Regions from separate parts of the Nonomuraea sp. NPDC049400 genome, predicted to be linked through region 1. Evidence: riboswitches for the same ligand, from Rfam matches in the RefSeq annotation. Region 1 holds a riboswitch; each other region holds the start of a gene.

Evidence for each region. A riboswitch is a leader RNA that binds a small molecule or an ion and turns the genes downstream of it on or off. The one in region 1 is predicted to bind cyclic di-AMP.
Region 2: it holds a riboswitch for cyclic di-AMP, as region 1 does, so the genes downstream of both, ACIBVN_RS11565 (C40 family peptidase) here and ACIBVN_RS48740 (CHAP domain-containing protein) in region 1, are expected to answer to the same signal.
Region 3: it holds a riboswitch for cyclic di-AMP, as region 1 does, so the genes downstream of both, ACIBVN_RS36160 (C40 family peptidase) here and ACIBVN_RS48740 (CHAP domain-containing protein) in region 1, are expected to answer to the same signal.

What each region holds. Positions count from the first base shown of each region.
Region 1 is NZ_JBITMP010000052.1:48,683-54,004, forward strand. It holds gene ACIBVN_RS48725 (LysR family transcriptional regulator) at 1-602, opposite strand, end outside; gene ACIBVN_RS48730 (alpha/beta fold hydrolase) at 661-1,473, shown strand; gene ACIBVN_RS48735 (YoaK family protein) at 1,485-2,180, opposite strand; gene ACIBVN_RS48740 (CHAP domain-containing protein) at 2,343-3,014, opposite strand; cyclic di-AMP (ydaO/yuaA leader) riboswitch at 3,027-3,165, opposite strand; gene ACIBVN_RS48745 (Gfo/Idh/MocA family protein) at 3,282-4,235, opposite strand; gene ACIBVN_RS48750 (aldo/keto reductase) at 4,255-5,076, opposite strand; gene ACIBVN_RS48755 (hypothetical protein) at 5,175-5,322, shown strand, end outside.
Region 2 is NZ_JBITMP010000006.1:329,636-334,957, reverse strand. It holds gene ACIBVN_RS11580 (phosphotransferase family protein) at 1-50, opposite strand, end outside; gene ACIBVN_RS11575 (NYN domain-containing protein) at 195-1,517, shown strand; gene ACIBVN_RS11570 (NlpC/P60 family protein) at 1,645-2,604, shown strand; cyclic di-AMP (ydaO/yuaA leader) riboswitch at 2,993-3,155, shown strand; gene ACIBVN_RS11565 (C40 family peptidase) at 3,208-3,744, shown strand; gene ACIBVN_RS11560 (hypothetical protein) at 3,884-4,702, shown strand; gene ACIBVN_RS11555 (M48 family metallopeptidase) at 4,804-5,322, shown strand, end outside.
Region 3 is NZ_JBITMP010000028.1:139,887-145,208, forward strand. It holds gene serA (phosphoglycerate dehydrogenase) at 1-1,267, shown strand, start outside; gene ACIBVN_RS36155 (class I SAM-dependent methyltransferase) at 1,755-2,570, opposite strand; gene ACIBVN_RS36160 (C40 family peptidase) at 2,776-3,180, opposite strand; cyclic di-AMP (ydaO/yuaA leader) riboswitch at 3,373-3,517, opposite strand; gene ACIBVN_RS36165 (3-isopropylmalate dehydrogenase) at 3,637-4,683, shown strand; gene ACIBVN_RS36170 (branched-chain amino acid aminotransferase) at 4,899-5,322, shown strand, end outside.

The sequences.
Region 1 (5,322 bases):
ATGATCAGCGGGCGGCAGCCCGCGGTGGTGAGGATGAACGGCCGACCGGCCAGGTCGGCGAGGGTGATGGCCGGGCGGGTGGTCAGGGGGTGGCCGGCGGGCAGCACGGCGACCATGTCGTGGGTGCTGAGGTGGACGGTGTGCAGGCCGGGGGCGGGGAGGGTGACCACGCCCACCTCGGCGGCGCCGCGGTGCAGCCATTCGCGGATGTCGTCGTCCACCCCCTCGAACAGGCGGACCCGTACCTGGGGGTAGCGGTCGGTGAAGGCGCGCAGGAGCCTGGCGATGAGCGTGCCGGTGGCGCTGGGGAGGCTGGCCAGGCGCAGCTCGCCGGTGATCTGGCCGGCGGCGGCGGCCACGTCGGCGCGGATGAGGTCGAAGTGGCGCAGGGTCTCGCGGGCCCGGGCGAGCGCTGCCTGGCCGGCCTCGGTGAGGGCGATGCCGTCGCGGTGGCGTACGAACAGGGCGGCGCCGAGCTCGCGCTCCAGGGTGGCGATGGCGCGGCTGACGGCGGGCTGGGACATGCCGGTGTAATCGGCGGCGGCGGTGAAGCCGCCGTGCTCGGCGACCGCGACGAGCACCCGGAGCTGCGCCAATGTCATACCGGCATACCTTAGTTGGTATTTGACCGTGAGGGTGGCAGAACATCATGGTTATGGCATGTCCAAGCGAATGACGGTCGAGGTCGACGGCCGGATGGCCAGTTATCTGACGGCGGGCGAGCGGGGCCCGGTGGTGTTGCTGCTGCACGGCACGTATTGGAGCCGGGTCTGGGAGCCGGTGATCGACGATCTGGCGGCGGCGGGTTTGCGGCCGGTGGCGGTCGATCTGCCGGGGCTGGGGCGTTCCGAGGGGGAGCTCACGGCGGAGACGGCGGCGGTGCCCGCGCTGGCGGCGTGGGCGGGGCGGTTCGCGGCCGCGGTGGGTGCGCGGGCGCCGCTGCTGGTGGCGGGGCACGACATCGGGGGCGCCGTCGCGCAGCACCTGCTGGTCGAGTCGGAGGTGGCGCGGCTGGCTCTGGTCAATTCGGTCACGTACGACTCGTGGCCGGTGTCCAGCGTGGCCCGTTACCGGGATCCCGCCATGGTGGCGGCCACGACCGTGGAGGAGTTGCTGGCCGCGCGCCGCAAGGCCGTCACGATCGCGCTGGGCCGGCCCGCCTCCGAGGCGGAGCTGGCCGATTACCTGGATCCGTGGCGTGACCTGCGGGTGGGCCGGTCGTGGATGGCTCTGGCGGGCGCGGCCGACAGCCGCTACACGCTGGACCTCGTCCCCGCGCTGAAGGCGGATGAGACGCCGAAGCTGCTGGTGTGGGGTGCGGATGACCCGTTCCAGGAGGTCCGGTACGCCGAGCGCTTCGTCGCGGAGATCCCGAACTGCACGCTCGTGCGCATTCCCGGGGCGGGCCACATCCCGATGGAGAACGACCCGGCAGGGGTCGCGCGGGCTCTGGCGGACTTCTTCCTCTCGTAAATCCCGCCGGCTCAGCTCGTGCGGCGGGCGCGCCTGCGGGCCACGACGGCGACGACCGCCAGGAGGGTCAGGGCGGCGGCCAGCGGCAGTGCGGGGCCGACGTGCAGGTGGAGTGCGGCGCCGGTGAGGGCGCCGAGGAACATCGCCACGACCGACGCGGACCTGCGCAGGGCCGCCCGGCCCGGGGTGTCGGCGGCCAGGCCCGTGAGGGTGGTGGTGAGGACGTTGGTGACCAGGTCGGGGACCGCCAGCGCGCGTACGGACGCGTTCTGCAGGCCCATGCCGTACGCGAGCAGCCCGATGAGCGCCGCCCTTGCACCGGTGTGATCGTGTCCTGCCACCAGGGCCACGGTGAGGGCGGCGGCGACCAGCAGGGCATGTGCGGCGGTGGCGGCGGCGAACGCGCGCCGGGCTTCGCTCGTCCGTCTGGTCACACGCCCGGCGGTCCAGGCGCCCGCCCCGAACGCCGCGAGGGCCAGGAGGGAGGCCCATGTCGACAGCTCCTGGTCTCCGGCCAGGGCGAAGCCGAGGAAGACGATGTTGCCGGTCATGTTGCCCACGAAGACGCGGCCCAGACCGAGGAAGCTGATGGCGTCCACGAGGCCGGTGACGAGGGCCAGGAGGATCAGCAGGGCGGGCAGGACGCCGTGCGGGTTCCCGCCGCGGGGGAACAGCCCGTCGGCGACCCACCGGAGCCCGCCACTCACGGGCGCCCCGCGGTCTCGGCTCCCGGGCGGGGGCTGGGTCTCATGGCCGGCTCCTTGGCGAGGTTCGCGCGTGGCTGCCCCAACCCCCTTCCCCCGGAGGATGGCGGGATGCGAAGAGCGCGCGCCCCCGGAGGGGACGCGCGCTCGTGTGGTGAAACGGGGTCAGCCGGCGTACTCCGGGTAGCCGTAGCCGACGACCTGGGACTTCGGACGGACGCGCTCCTCGACCTTGCCGTTGCCGGTGTTGCCCTCGACGGTCGAGATGGTGCCGTCGCCGTTGTCCTTCTCGACGAACCCGACGTGCTCGATGTCGTCGAGACTCTTGCTGCCCTTGAAGGAGAAGAACACGACGGCGCCGGGCTTGGCCTCGGTGCCGAAGCGGTGGTTGGCCTGGAACCACTTGGCGTGGGCGACGGTCCAGGCGTCCCAGCCGATCTGCGGGCGGGCGCCGGTCTGCTCGCCGACCCAGGAGATGAACATCGCACACCACGGGGCGTTGATGTAGTCGGCGCGCTTGCCGCCGTCACGGGCGATGGTCTCCGCGGCGCGCGGCGAGTTGGCGTACCACTTCTGGAACTTGGTGCCGCCGCCGTAGGCGTTCTCGGAGATGCCGACCTGGGCCTTGGCGAGGTCCAGGACCTGGGAGGCGGTGACGTTGACCTTGGTCTCCCTGGACTTGGCGTGGTCGTCTTGCGTGGCCGCGGTGGCCGGCTGCTGCTCTGTGGCGGCGGCCGTGCCCATGTGGGCGCCGAGCCCGGAGGCCAGGACGGACGCGCCGAGCACGGCGCGGGCGATGTTGGTCTTCGTGGCAGCGGTAAAGCGGAACTTGGCCATCGAGGCGGTTACTCCTTGCTTCCATGCCGCTTACCGGGTTAGCTGACGGATTCGGGCGTGGAAGCTGCCCTACGGCACCGAAGTGCCGATTCACCCCATTAGGACGTGGGTCCCCGGTTCCGCCCGGAGGCGGATTCAGCGGTCACAGGACGGTCCTGTGATGTGTGTCGCGATGGTCGGACATTGCCGGACAAACCGGACGAATGTCTCAAGAATGCCTCAAATGTAATGCATAAGGCAAGAGGCTACAAATCTGTAACGACCCAGCTAGGCGAGTTGCCCCCGGGCCGCGGCCAGGAGCCCCATCATGGCGAGGGACTCATCAAGCGGCATGACCGAGCTTTCGGTCCTGCCTTCGGCCGTTGCGGCGCGGACTTCGCGGAGCTCCCCGGCGTAACCGTTGTCCGCCGGATCGAGCACATGCTCCTCCGGCTCCATGGAGGGCCCGGAGAGCAGAATCCGCTGCGGCGCCCAGAACGGTGCCTGGATGTCCGCCCGCATCTGAGTACCTACAACACAGGCATGGTTCGGGTAATTCCCGAGCAACGAGGTTTCTACGAGAGCCCGCCTGCCGCCGGGGTAGAGCAAGATCCCGCCCGCCTCCGCGTCCACGCCGTTGGGCGCGAGGGAGCCGGTGATCCGCAGGTCAGAGGGCATGCCGAGGAGCAGCTGAGCCAGGCCGAACGGATAGATCCCGAGGTCGAGCAGGGCCCCGCCGCCGAGCTCCGGCGCCCACAGCCGGTGGACCGGATCGTAAGGTTTGGCAAAGCCGAAAGTGGCTTGCACGGAGCGGATGTCGCCGAAGCGCTCGTCGGCCGCGATCTTCTGGATGAGGGGGTTGAAGCGCATCCACATGGCCTCCATGAGGAACACGCCTGCCTCACGTGCCAGCCGTACCATCTTCTCCGCGTCGTCCACGGTGGCGGCCAGCGGCTTCTCGCACAGCACGGCCTTGCCCGCGGCGATGGCGGCCTCGGCCACCTGCAGATGCTGGGCGTGCGGCGTCGCGACGTAGACGGCGTCCACGGCCGGATCGGCGCACATCTGCTCATAGGAGCCGTACGCCGACTCCGCGCCCAACGTGGCGGCCAGCGCCTGCGCCCGGCCTAAGTCCCTGGACCCGACGGCGGCCACCCGCATCCCGGGCTCGGCCACGATGGCCGCTCCCACGGTCCGCGCTATACCGCCTGTCGCCGCGATGCCCCACGCAAAATCCCGCACGTGGGAGATCGTAGACGAATCACGTCATGTTGAACGTGTCGGGATCGGGGCCGAAGCGCCGGCCCCTGTTCAGCGCGCCGATGGCGGCCATGTCCTCGGGATCGAGGATGAAGTCGAAAACGGCGATGTTCTCGGCGATCCGCGACGGGGTCACGGACTTGGGGATGACGACGTTGCCGAGCTGCAGGTGCCAGCGGAGCACGATCTGCGCGGGCGTCTTGCCGTACTTGCCGGACAGCACGGCCAGCGCCGGGTCGTCCAGCAGCCCCTGGCCCTGGCCCAGCGGGCTCCACGCCTCGGTGAGGATGCCGTTGGCCTCGTGGAAGGCGCGCATCTCGCGCTGCTGCAGGTACGGGTGGAGCTCGATCTGGTTGATCGACGGGACGATGTCGGTCTCGTTCATCAGCCGGGTCAGGGTGGCGATCGTGAAGTTGGAGGTGCCGATGGCCTTGGCCCGCCCGTCACGGTAGATCTTTTCCATCGCCCTCCACGCCTGCACGTACTTGTCCTGCTGCGGCACCGGCCAGTGGATGAGGAAAAGGTCGATGTAGTCGAGGCCGAGCCGGGCCAGGGACTCCTCGAAGGCCGCCTCGGCGCGTCCGTGGTCGGCGTTCCACAGCTTGGTGGTGACGAAGACCTTCCTGCGCGGCAGCTCCGATTCGCGCACGGCCTGGCCGACGCCCTCCTCGTTGCCGTACGCGGAGGCGGTGTCGACGTGCCGGTAGCCGGCCTTCAGCGCGGTCGTGACGGCCTGCGCGGCCTCTTCGGCGGGGACCTGCCAGACCCCGTAGCCGAGCTGCGGGATGTGCACGCCGTCGGTGTTGAGCAAGAGCGAGTTCATACTGCCCATTGTTCACGTCGCGTTTCTGGGGGCTTAAGGCGGCGGGGCTAGCTTGAAGCGGTCGTGAACGGGCCATCACCCGGCTGGGAGGAGCAGGAGTGGTCGAACAGGCGTCGGCCTGGGTGGAGTCCCCGCTCCAGATGCTGTGCGCCGTCGAGGCCCACTACGCAGGGCTGCTGGGCCCCCGGACGGTCGTCGTGCCGCGCTCGGGCCTTCGGCCGCTGAAGGCCACGCGCCGGGAGCTGA
Region 2 (5,322 bases), on a different contig from region 1:
TCGCGCAGCTCTTCAAGGTCGCGGGTGGAGGTGCGGATCTCTTCTGTCACGGTCGGCCTCCTGGGTGAGCGCCTGCTCCGGCTCAGTCGTATACCGCCAACCAAGCGCTCGTCCATACAAAGGTGACCGTTACGGTCAGGTACGCGGCAGCCGTACCCTTGTCTGAAAGGGCATGTCACGAAGGGACAAGTGGGATGAGTTCAGCGGGTGAAGGCCTGTCTCGCCCGCTTCCCGAGCAGGTGCGGCTAAATGTCGTCGATCTGGCGTCTCAGGTCCTCGGGACGATGCCCGCTGCCTCCGTGCCTCCGCCGCTGCGCGGTATCGCCAAATTCGACCCCCGCAAGCGGGCCAAGCTCGGCAGCGCGCCCATCGCGGCGCAGCTCGAGAACGACAAGAAGTTCCGCGAGCTGGTGGCCGAATCGGTGGCCGCCGGCTGGCCCGAGCTGGTCGCCTCGCTGGCCGAGGGAAACGTGCCGCCCGCCGCCGACCCCGTGCTCGTGGCCGCGGCCGCGTACCTCACCAGGCCGCCCGGCTGGGCCGAGATGATCGAGGTCGCCCGCACCGACCTGGAGCAGTCGGCGGTGGCGGCCGAGGGGTCGGAGCGCGAGGAGGCGGTCACCCGGCTGCGTGAGCAGCTCGCCGCGCAGAAGAGCGCCGCCAAGGAGGAGTCCGACCGGCTGCGCGAGCAGATCAGGGTGGCCCGCGCGGAGAACTCCGACCTGCGGCGCAAGCTGCACGACGCCCGCGAGCGGGCCAAGGCCGCGGTCCATCACGCCGAGGAGATGGAGCACGCGGCTGAGGAGGCCAGGGCGGCCGCCTCGGCCTCCTCCGTCGCGGGCGAGTCCGAGCTGCGGCGGCTGCGCGAGCGCCTGGCGGACGTGGAGAAGCAGCTCGAGGCCTCGCGCCGGGCGGCCCGCGAGGGCAGGAGCATCGAGGACGCCCGCATCAGGGTGCTGCTCGACGCGCTGCAGGACGCCTCCGCCGGGCTGCGCAGGGAGCTGGCTCTGCCCACGACGATCACCCGGCCCGCCGACTCGGTCGCCGCGATCACCGGCGAGCGGCCCGGCGTGCGCGGCGTGCCCGCACGCGCCCTCGCCGACGACGACCCGCAGCTGCTCGACCAGCTCCTGGCCCTGCCGCAGGTCCATCTGATCATCGACGGCTACAACGTCACCAAGACCGGCTACGGCACCCTCACCCTCGCCGACCAGCGCAACCGGCTGATGACCGGGCTCGGCGGGCTGGTGGCGCAGACCAGGGTCGAGGTGACCGTGGTGTTCGACGGGGCGGAGCTCAACGCCCCCGTGCAGGTGGTGGCGCCGCGCGGGGTGCGGGTGCTGTTCAGCGACCCAGGGGAGATCGCCGACGACCTGATCCGCCAGCTCGTCCGCGCCGAGCCGCCCGGCCGGGCCATCGCCGTGGTGTCGTCGGACCGCGAGGTGGCCGAGTCCGTCAGGCGGATGGGAGCCAGACCCGTTCCGTCTGGCTTGCTGCTGCGCAGGCTGGGGCGGGCCTAGATTACGGACCGGCTGGGTTGGCGCTCCATCACGATTTGCCACGTTTAGGGGATGCCTCACCCGCCACTTCTGTACTATTTCGCCCCAGATATCATCCCTGGGAGGCGACACAGTGAGGTTTGGCAGGATGCCGGTGGCCGCGGGTCTCGCGTTCGGGCTGCTCCTGTCCCCGATAGGCCCTGCCCTCGCTGATCCCAAACCCACACTCCGGCAGGCCAAGGCCAAGCTCGAGAAGCTCAACGACAAGGCCGACAAGGTCGTCGAACAGTTCAACACGGCCAATGAGCGGTACAAGAAGGCCAAGAGCTCCTACACCAAGCTGAACGACAGCTACAAGCGCAAGCTGGCGACCGTCGCGGACCTGCGGGCCGAGGTGATCGGCATGGCCGTCAACAGCTACAAACTCGGCACCGACCTGACCTCCTTGCCCGGGCTGATCGGCACGGACAACCCCGAGGCCCTGCTGACGGCGCTGACGCTGACCGGGCAGCTGTCGAAGGAGCGGGCGGAGAAGCTGGCCGCGTTCGACCGTGAGAACCGCGGGCTGAAGGCCGAGCGCGACAAGGCGGAGGAGGCGCTGGAGGTCGCGGACAAGGAGCGGGACGGCGTCGAGAAGGAACGCGCGGAGATCCTGAAGCTGATCGCCCAGCAGAAGAAGCTGCTGAGGCGACTGGGCGCCTACAATCCCGGCAACCCGAACAGCGTCGGCATCAAGTACAGCGGCCCCGCCTCCGGCAACGCCGCCGCCGTCCTGCGCTTCGCCTACGCCCAGGTGGGCAAGCCGTACATCTACGGCGGGACCGGTCCACGAGGCTATGACTGCTCGGGCCTTACCCAGGCGGCATGGCGCGCCGGCGGCGTGTCGTTGCCGCGTACGACGTGGCAGCAGTGGGCGTGGGGGGCCAACCGCAGGGTCGATTTGAACGATCTCCAGCCCGGGGACCTCATCTTCACCTCGAGCCTGGGCCACGTCGTCATTTACGCCGGCAACGGGGACATCGTCCACGCGCCCCAAACCGGCGACGTGGTCAAAGTCGTCAAGCTCTCCTCCTACGGCGGCCCCATCGTGGGCGTCGTCCGCCCGTAGGCGCGCTTCCCGGTCCTCAAACGGTGAGTGGCTGAACGATCGCGCACGCTTTCTTCTATGCACCATAGTAGATGGCTGCGGCGGGGCAAATGTGAAAAAGGCGACAATCGCGATCTGACAAACGCCTGCGAAAAGAAGTGTGAGCAGTGTCACATTTCGATAACAGAGCCTGGCGCTCCAGCAGCGATTTCCACTCTTACAGACCCCTTTATCTGATCTTTACAGCCCATGTCTCGCTTTGCCGATTCTTGACGGTTCGGCGTAGCTTCTGGCGACGTCGCGGTGAACGAGCCATGTCCTCCGCGAACCCGCATCGGTCCCTACCGATGTGAGACAGATAAAGATCCGCTGGTCACCGCCCCATATCCCCGTATCAACCTCTTGATCGGGCGGTGGCCTGCCGAGTCCGTGCAGCCAGGAGGCACGGAGCCGGGGACCCAGCGATCCCAGTTCCCAGGGATCAGGGGTGAATCGGCGCGTAGACCGCGCCGTAGGGCTACTTCCAGGCCCGAATCCGTCAGCTAACCCGGTAGGCATTCGTGGAAGAGTCAAGGAGAAATCCTGTCTACCTCCCTGCATAACCCCCGTCTGTCCCGCTTTGCCATGAGCGGCGTAGCGCTCACGATGACCGTGACGGCCGGAGGTCTGGTCCTCCATGCCCCAACGGCTCAGGCGGCCACCAGCACGTCGGTCTCGACGGCCAAGGCGGCCACGACCGCCCAGACCTCGACGTCGGCCAAGGCCGCAACGCTGAGGGCGGTCAAGGTGGCCCGGCAGAAGTCCAAGGCCCGCAAGGCTGTCTCAGCCGCCAAGAACCAGATCGGTGACCCGTACCGGTACGGAGGCACAGGTCCTGGTTCGTTCGACTGCTCCGGCCTCGTCCAGTACGCCTGGAAGAAGGCCGGGGTGAAGCTCCCGCGCGTGGCGAGCAGCCAGTTCGCCCGCATCAGGAAGAAGGTCTCCTGGCGGCACCTCCAGCCCGGCGACCTGCTGTTCTTCAACGGGCTCGGCCACGTGGGCATGTACGTCGGCAAGGGCAAGATGATCCACTCGCCGCGGACAGGCGAACGGGTGCGCATCGACAAGCTGGGCGGATGGCGTAAGGCGTCCTTCGTGGGCGCGGTCCGTCCCGGCCTGTGACCAAGCCCCGCCCGAACCCTTTGGTTCGGGCGGGGCTCGTCCTGCTGCGTCGGCTGGTTCGGGCGGGGCTCGTCCCGCCGCGTCGGCGCACACGTAAGCGGCGGATGTGGCCCTTGTGGGGCGACTACGATCGGGCATCGTGTCCAGGTGGGTGAGTCGGCGGGTCGCGGTGGTCTCCATCGTGCTCCTCGCCGTCGCCCCCGCCAGCGCCCCCACCCCCGATTCGCCGGCCCTCCCGCCGGAGGCCCGCCACCTGTGGCGTGACGACGCGGTCGTCGTCCGCGGCGCGCGGTCCGCCGTCGTCGGCCACCACACCCCACCCGGTGAGCTCCGCGAACTCGCACGCAGAGCCGACGTGGCCGGGCAGCGGGTCTCGGACGTGCTCGGCCGGCCAGTACGACCGCTGATCGTCGTTCCCGGCTCCGCCGCGGAAGCGGCCCGGCTGGCCGGGGTGGGGCGGGTTGACGGGCTGGCCGCGATGGCCGACGGCGGCCGGGTGATCATCGTCCCCGAGTTCTTCGCCAAGCTGAACTCCACCGGCAAGGACGTCGTACTGGCCCATGAGCTCACCCACGTCGCGGCGGGCACCGACCGCCTGCCCGTCTGGCTCTACGAGGGGTTCGCCGACTACGTCGGATACCGCGACTCCGGGCTCCCCGTGAGGACCGCCGCCGCCGAGCTCGCCGCCGAGGTGCGGTCCGGCCGTCTGCCGGGTGAGTTGCCCGGATCTGCCGCTTTCGCGGCCGACGGGCGGGATCCCCTGCGGCTCGCGCGGGCGTATCAGGAAGCCTGGCTCGCGTGTCGCTTCCTCGCTGACCGGTTCGGTGAGGAGACCCTGGTGAGGCTCTACCGTGATGCCCGGGCAGTCGGCGTCGACCAGGCACTCGCCGCGCTGGGGCTCTCCGCGGCCACGCTGACCGCACGGTGGCGCGACTACGTGCGAGACCAGCTCGCGTGAGGGGGAGGCTGATGGGCGAACAGCGAGATACGGACGACGTCGAGGGGGTAAGCGCCGGACAGGGGGCGGCGGCAGATGAGGGGTATGGGGAGGGTGTGTCCGTGAACGGGGACGGACCGCGCGAAGCCGCGGATGAGCGGCGGCTGAGGCGGCAGGCGGGGGCGGCGGCCGTGCTGCTCGGCCTGATCATTCTGGCCGTGGCCGCCTTCAGCACCCCTTGGCGCATCCTGGCCTCCGGTCCGCCAGACCCCGCGCGCGACTTCACCGCCGCGCAGATCGCCAGAAGCAAGGCGTTCGACGCGGCCACCACCGTGCCGAGCTACCTGTCGCTGGCGCTCACACTCGTCCTCGCCGGGCTGCTCGTGGCCACCCCGTTCGGCGCGAGGGCGGTGGGCTGGCTCAAGGGCCCCTGGTGGGTACGGGTGGTGCTCGGCGTCGTCGTCATCACCGCCATCGTCGAGCTGGTCAAGCTGCCGCTCGGCATCTGGTTCGAGACGCTGCTGCGCGACTACGGACTGTCCACCCAGGACTGGGGGTCCTGGACCGGCGACCGGCTGAAGAACATCGGCGTCGAGGCGTTCCTGCTCTGCCTCATGCTGCTCGTGCTCGTGGCGCTGGCC
Region 3 (5,322 bases), on a different contig from region 1:
CCTCATCCTGGCCAGCGCGCGCAACACGGCCCAGGCTCACGCCGCGCTGAAGAACGGGGAGTGGAAGCGGTCCAAGTACACGGGTGTCGAGCTCGACGAGAAGGTCATCGGCATCCTGGGCCTGGGCAAGATCGGCCAGCTGGTGGCCCAGCGGCTCCAGCCGTTCGGCGTCGAGCTGATCGCTTACGACCCCTACCTGCCGCAGGCCCGCGCCGCGCAGATGGGCGTCAAGCTCCTCAGCCTGGAAGAGGTGCTCAAGCAGGCCGACTTCATCACCGTCCACCTGCCCAAGTCCAAGGAGACCCTCGGTCTCATCGGTGACAGGGAGCTGCACCAGGTCAAGCCGTCGGTGCGCATCATCAACGTCGCCCGCGGCGGCATCGTGGACGAGGGCGCGCTCTACTCGGCGATCAAGGAGGGGCGCGTCGCGGGAGCGGGTCTCGACGTGTTCGCCAAGGAGCCGTGCACCGACAGCCCGCTGTTCGAGCTCGACCAGGTCGTCGTCACGCCGCACCTCGGCGCCTCCACGCACGAGGCCCAGGAGAAGGCCGGCACCCAGGTCGCGCGGAGCGTGAAGCTGGCGCTCGCGGGCGAGTTCGTGCCGGACGCCGTCAACGTCCAGGGCGGCGTGGTGGCCGAGGAGGTCAAGCCGGGGCTGCCGCTGGCCGAGAAGCTCGGCCGCGTGTTCACCGCGCTGGCCGGCGAGGTCGCCACGAAGCTCGACGTCGAGGTGCGCGGCGAGATCGCCTCCGAGGACGTGCGGGTGATCGAGCTGGCCGCGCTCAAGGGCGTGTTCACCGACGTGATCGAGGAGCAGGTCACGTACGTCAACGCGCCGCTGCTGGCCAAGGACCGCGGTCTCACCGTGGAGCTGGTGACCAGCTCGGAGAGCCCCGACTGGCGCAACGTGGTGACCGTGCGCGGCCTGCTCGGCGACGGCCGCCAGGTCTCGGTCTCCGGCACGCTCTCCGGCCCTCGCCAGATCACGAAGATCGTCGAGGTCAACGGCTACGAGATGGAGATCGAGCCGACGTCCCACCTGGCGTTCTTCACCTACACCGACCGTCCCGGCATCGTCGGCGTGGTCGGCCGCCTCCTCGGCGAGCACAGCGTCAACATCGCCTCGATGCAGGTGGCCCGCTCCACCAAGGGCGGCAAGGCGCTCATCGCGCTGACCGTCGACTCGGCGATCCCGGCCGAGGTGATCGACCAGATCGTGAGCGAGATCGGCGCTGAGAGCGGCCGCTCGGTGGATCTGGAGGACTGACCGCCCTTTCCGGCCCTGGGGCCGCCACCCGGATCGTTCCGGGTGGCGGCCCTTTGCGTCTCAGCATGCGAGATAGTAGGACATCCAACGAGATTGCTGAGGTACTGTTACTGGAAATGCGCCAGGTTCTCGTACTTATTACCTGCCGCGGCGGGGCCTGTTAGGGCAGGTCGACGACTCGCCGCGGTGAGTGGCGTTGTGTGTCGGCCAGTAAGTCCCATTCGCCCGGTCCGTGATCCGGACCCTGCGAGAGCAGGCTCGGTCGGATTTGCGCTGTGATGGATCCGCAGCGAAGCGAGGACATCCATCACAGCCCTCCGAACGGGTTCGGCAATGAAACGCAGTCCGACGTCCCTCTGGAACGCTCGCGAAATGAGATGAGTCACATGTACGAGATGTATGCCTGGAACCGTTCGGAAGAGCACGAGGACGAGGCCGCGGAGGCCGTGCAGACCGCCCTGGACCGCCGGGACAACGGCGGGGCTCCTCAGAACTCGAGCCGGTAGAACACCGCCGACCGTTTCACGCCCGGTATCGCCCCGGCGACCCAGGCCGAGATCCGGTGCGGCGGCGACAGGCGGTCGAACCCGCCGATGTCGAACGCGCTCACCGCGCTCACGCAGCGCAGCCTCGGATGGATCGACACCAGCTCGCCGGGGCCGTCGATGCCCCAGTGGAGCGTGGCCCCGGCCTTCCGCACGGGCCTGTTGAGCTTCTGCAGCCGGACGCCGAGCCTGCTCATGGCGTCGAAGACGACCTGCCCGCCGGGGAAGCGGTCCACGATCGCCCGCAGCAGTGCCCGGCCGTCGTGCGGGTGGAGGTAGTAGACCAGACCTTCGGCGACGACCAGCGCGGGAGCGTCGTCCGGGACCTGCTCCAGCCACTTCAGGTCGGTGACCGACGAGCCGATCACGCGGTGGCCCGGCCGCTCGGGGAACAGCCGGCCGCGCAGCTCGACGACCTCGGGATAGTCCACGTCGTACCAGCGGACGGTGGGCGGCGGCGCCAGCCGGTAGAAGCGGGTGTCGAGGCCGCAGCCCAGGTGGAGCACGGTGGCTTCGGGGTGCGTGGCGAGGTACGCGGCGGCCCACCGGTCGATGAAGCGGTCCCTGAGCGCGACGGCGGCGGCCAGGGCGGGGCTCATGCCGGTCTTGCGGAAGTCGAAGTCGATCCTGCCGACCGCTTCGAGGGCCATGTCGTCGCCGAGAATCGGGTGCCGTGATCTCGCGTCGAGCGCGCGTCCGTACAGGGTGGCGAGGAGCGTCGCCTTCTCCTCGGTGAGTTGCACCTTTTCTGGCGCCATGCCTCAACGCTAACGCCGCGCGCGCCGGCGCGAGCGCGCCCAGCAAGGCCGCGTTGTGCGCGCCGCCGCCCCGCGCAGGGGCGACGATCGATGACGACAGCGCCACGGCTACGCCGCCGATGCGCTTGACGAGCTATTTCCCGCGCACAGTGCGGAGACGGGCGCCGTCGTCTCGATGTCGCCTTGCTGACGTGCGGCGCGCCTCCTACACGGTCGCCTTGAGCGTGGCGGGCGCCGGGGCGCTGAGCTGCTCTTTCAGCTTGCCCCAGAGGCGCACACCCTTGGGGTCGGGGCGGACGGCGCCCACGAAGGAGTTCCTGCGCCAGGCGTTCAGGCGCTCCTCCTTGACCACGTCACCCGTGCGCGGCGCGTGGACCATGTAGCCGGGGCGGGAGATCATCCCGACGTGCCCGAGGTTGTGGAAGAAGACCAGATCGCCGGGCTTGAGGTCCTTCCAGGCGATCTTCTTGTCGAACGCGGCGTACTGTTCGCGCGCGGTGCGGGGCAGCTCGATCCCCCCGTGCTGGTACGCCCTGAGCATGAGCCCGGAGCAGTCATATCCGCTCGGGCTGGCGCCGCCCCACACGTACGGGGTGCCGCGCTTGCTCATGGCGAAATTGAGGGCGATCTTCCAGGCGGGCTTCGGCGCCTGCTGTTGCCGGATGCGTTTGATGTCCGCGCCGGTCAGGGTGGTGGGGTCGGTCAGAGTGGTGGGGTCGTCCTTGGGGGCTGCCTGGGCGGGGGTGGCCAGAATGAGCCCGACGGCGCCCGCCGCCAGGGCAATGGCAATGCGAGACAGGGGTCTGTCCTTCCATGCGGCCGGCCGGGTTAGCTGACGGGCTCGGGCCTGGAAGTAGCCCTACGGCATGGGGGTGCCGATTCGCCCCAGGGGGAAAGTGGGTCCCCGGCTCCACGCAACCGCTGCGTGGATTAGGCTCGACGGACTCTAACGAAACGGTCAAAGGATGGCAATAGGGGCAAAACGGACGTCCGGGAAATGAGAACCGAAGTCCGATAGATGAGATGGAGTGTTCGTCAGTCGAGACGACGCGGTAAGGTACGGCTCATGGAGTCGCGTAACATCCGTCTGGCAGTCATCCCCGGTGATGGCATCGGCACCGAGGTCGTGGCCGAGGGCCTCAAGGTCCTGGAGGCAGTGGGCACGAAGATCGAGCCCACGCATTATGACCTCGGCGCCGCACGCTATCACCGCACCGGCGAGACCCTGCCCGACGCGGTGCTGGAGGAGCTGCGCGGCTACGACGCGATCCTGCTCGGCGCCGTGGGCGACCCCAGCGTCCCGCCGGGCATCCTCGAGCGCGACCTGCTGCTCAGGCTGCGCTTCGAGTTCGACCACTACGTCAACCTGCGCCCGGTCAAGCTGTTCCCCGGCGTGGAGACCCCGCTGGCCGACACGCCCGCAGAAGACATCGACATGATCGTCGTCCGTGAGGGCACCGAGGGCCTCTACGCGGGCACCGGCGGCGTCATGCGGCGCGGCACGCCGCACGAGATCGCCACCCAGGAGTCGCTCAACACCGCCCACGGTGTCGAGCGCGTCGTGCGCTACGCCTTCGAGAAGGCCAAGTCGCGCCCCCGCAAGAAGCTGACCCTCGTCCACAAGACCAACGTGCTCACCTACGCCGGCGACCTCTGGCAGCGCACGGTCAACCGCGTGGCGGAGGAGTTCCCCGAGGTCACGACCGACTACTGCCACATCGACGCGGCCTCGATGTTCTTCGTGAGCCAGCCCGAGAGGTTCGACGTGGTCGTCACCGACAACCTGTTCGGTGACATCATCACCGACCTCGGCGCGGCCATCGCCGGCGGCATCGGCCTGGCGGCCAGCGGCAACATCAACCCCGAGCGGACCGCCCCCAGCATGTTCGAGCCGGTGCACGGCAGCGCGCCCGACATCGCCGGCCAGGGCAAGGCCGACCCGACCGCGACCATCCTGTCCGTCGCCATGCTCCTCGACCACCTCGGGCTGCACGCCGAGGCGGCCAAGGTCGAGCAGGCGGTCGCCGACGACATCCTCGAGCGGCTGACCGGCTGGACCGGCCGCACCACTCACGAGATCGGTGACGACATCACCGCGCGAGTATCCGGCTAGGGACCGCCTAGCCCCGCAAGCGCCTGGTGGTCCGCAGAGGACCGCCGGGCGCTTTTTCGCGTCCAAACGGCCTAACCACCCCATCGGCCGCTTGCCATCCCATATAGCGAGACAATAAGAAGTACGGGGCTGCTTGCGAGCAGTGCCACCCGCCACCGCCTATCCGCAGTCTTCTGTAGATTTGGGCAGATTTCGCAGAGAGAAGGACCTCCGTCATGACCATCGCTCAGAAGCTCAGCTTCGACGTGCAGCTATCCGACCACGCTCGCACCGCGGCCGAGCGGGAGCAGGTACTGGCGAACCCCGGTTTCGGGCAGATCTTCACGGATCACATGATCTCGATCGACTACACCGAAGGGCAGGGCTGGCACGACGCCAAGCTCATGCCGTACGGCCCGCTCTCGCTCGACCCGGCCACTTCGGTCTTCCACTATGCGCAGGAGCTGTTCGAGGGGCTCAAGGCGTATCGCCAGGTCAACGGCTCGATCGTGACGTTCCGCCCGTACGCGAACGCCGCCCGTTTCAACCGCTCGGCCGTCCGGATGGCCATGCCGGAGCTGCCCGAGGAGACGTTCGTGGAGTCGCTCGAGCTCCTTGTCGACACCGACAAGGAGTGGGTGCCCACGACCGAGGGCCACA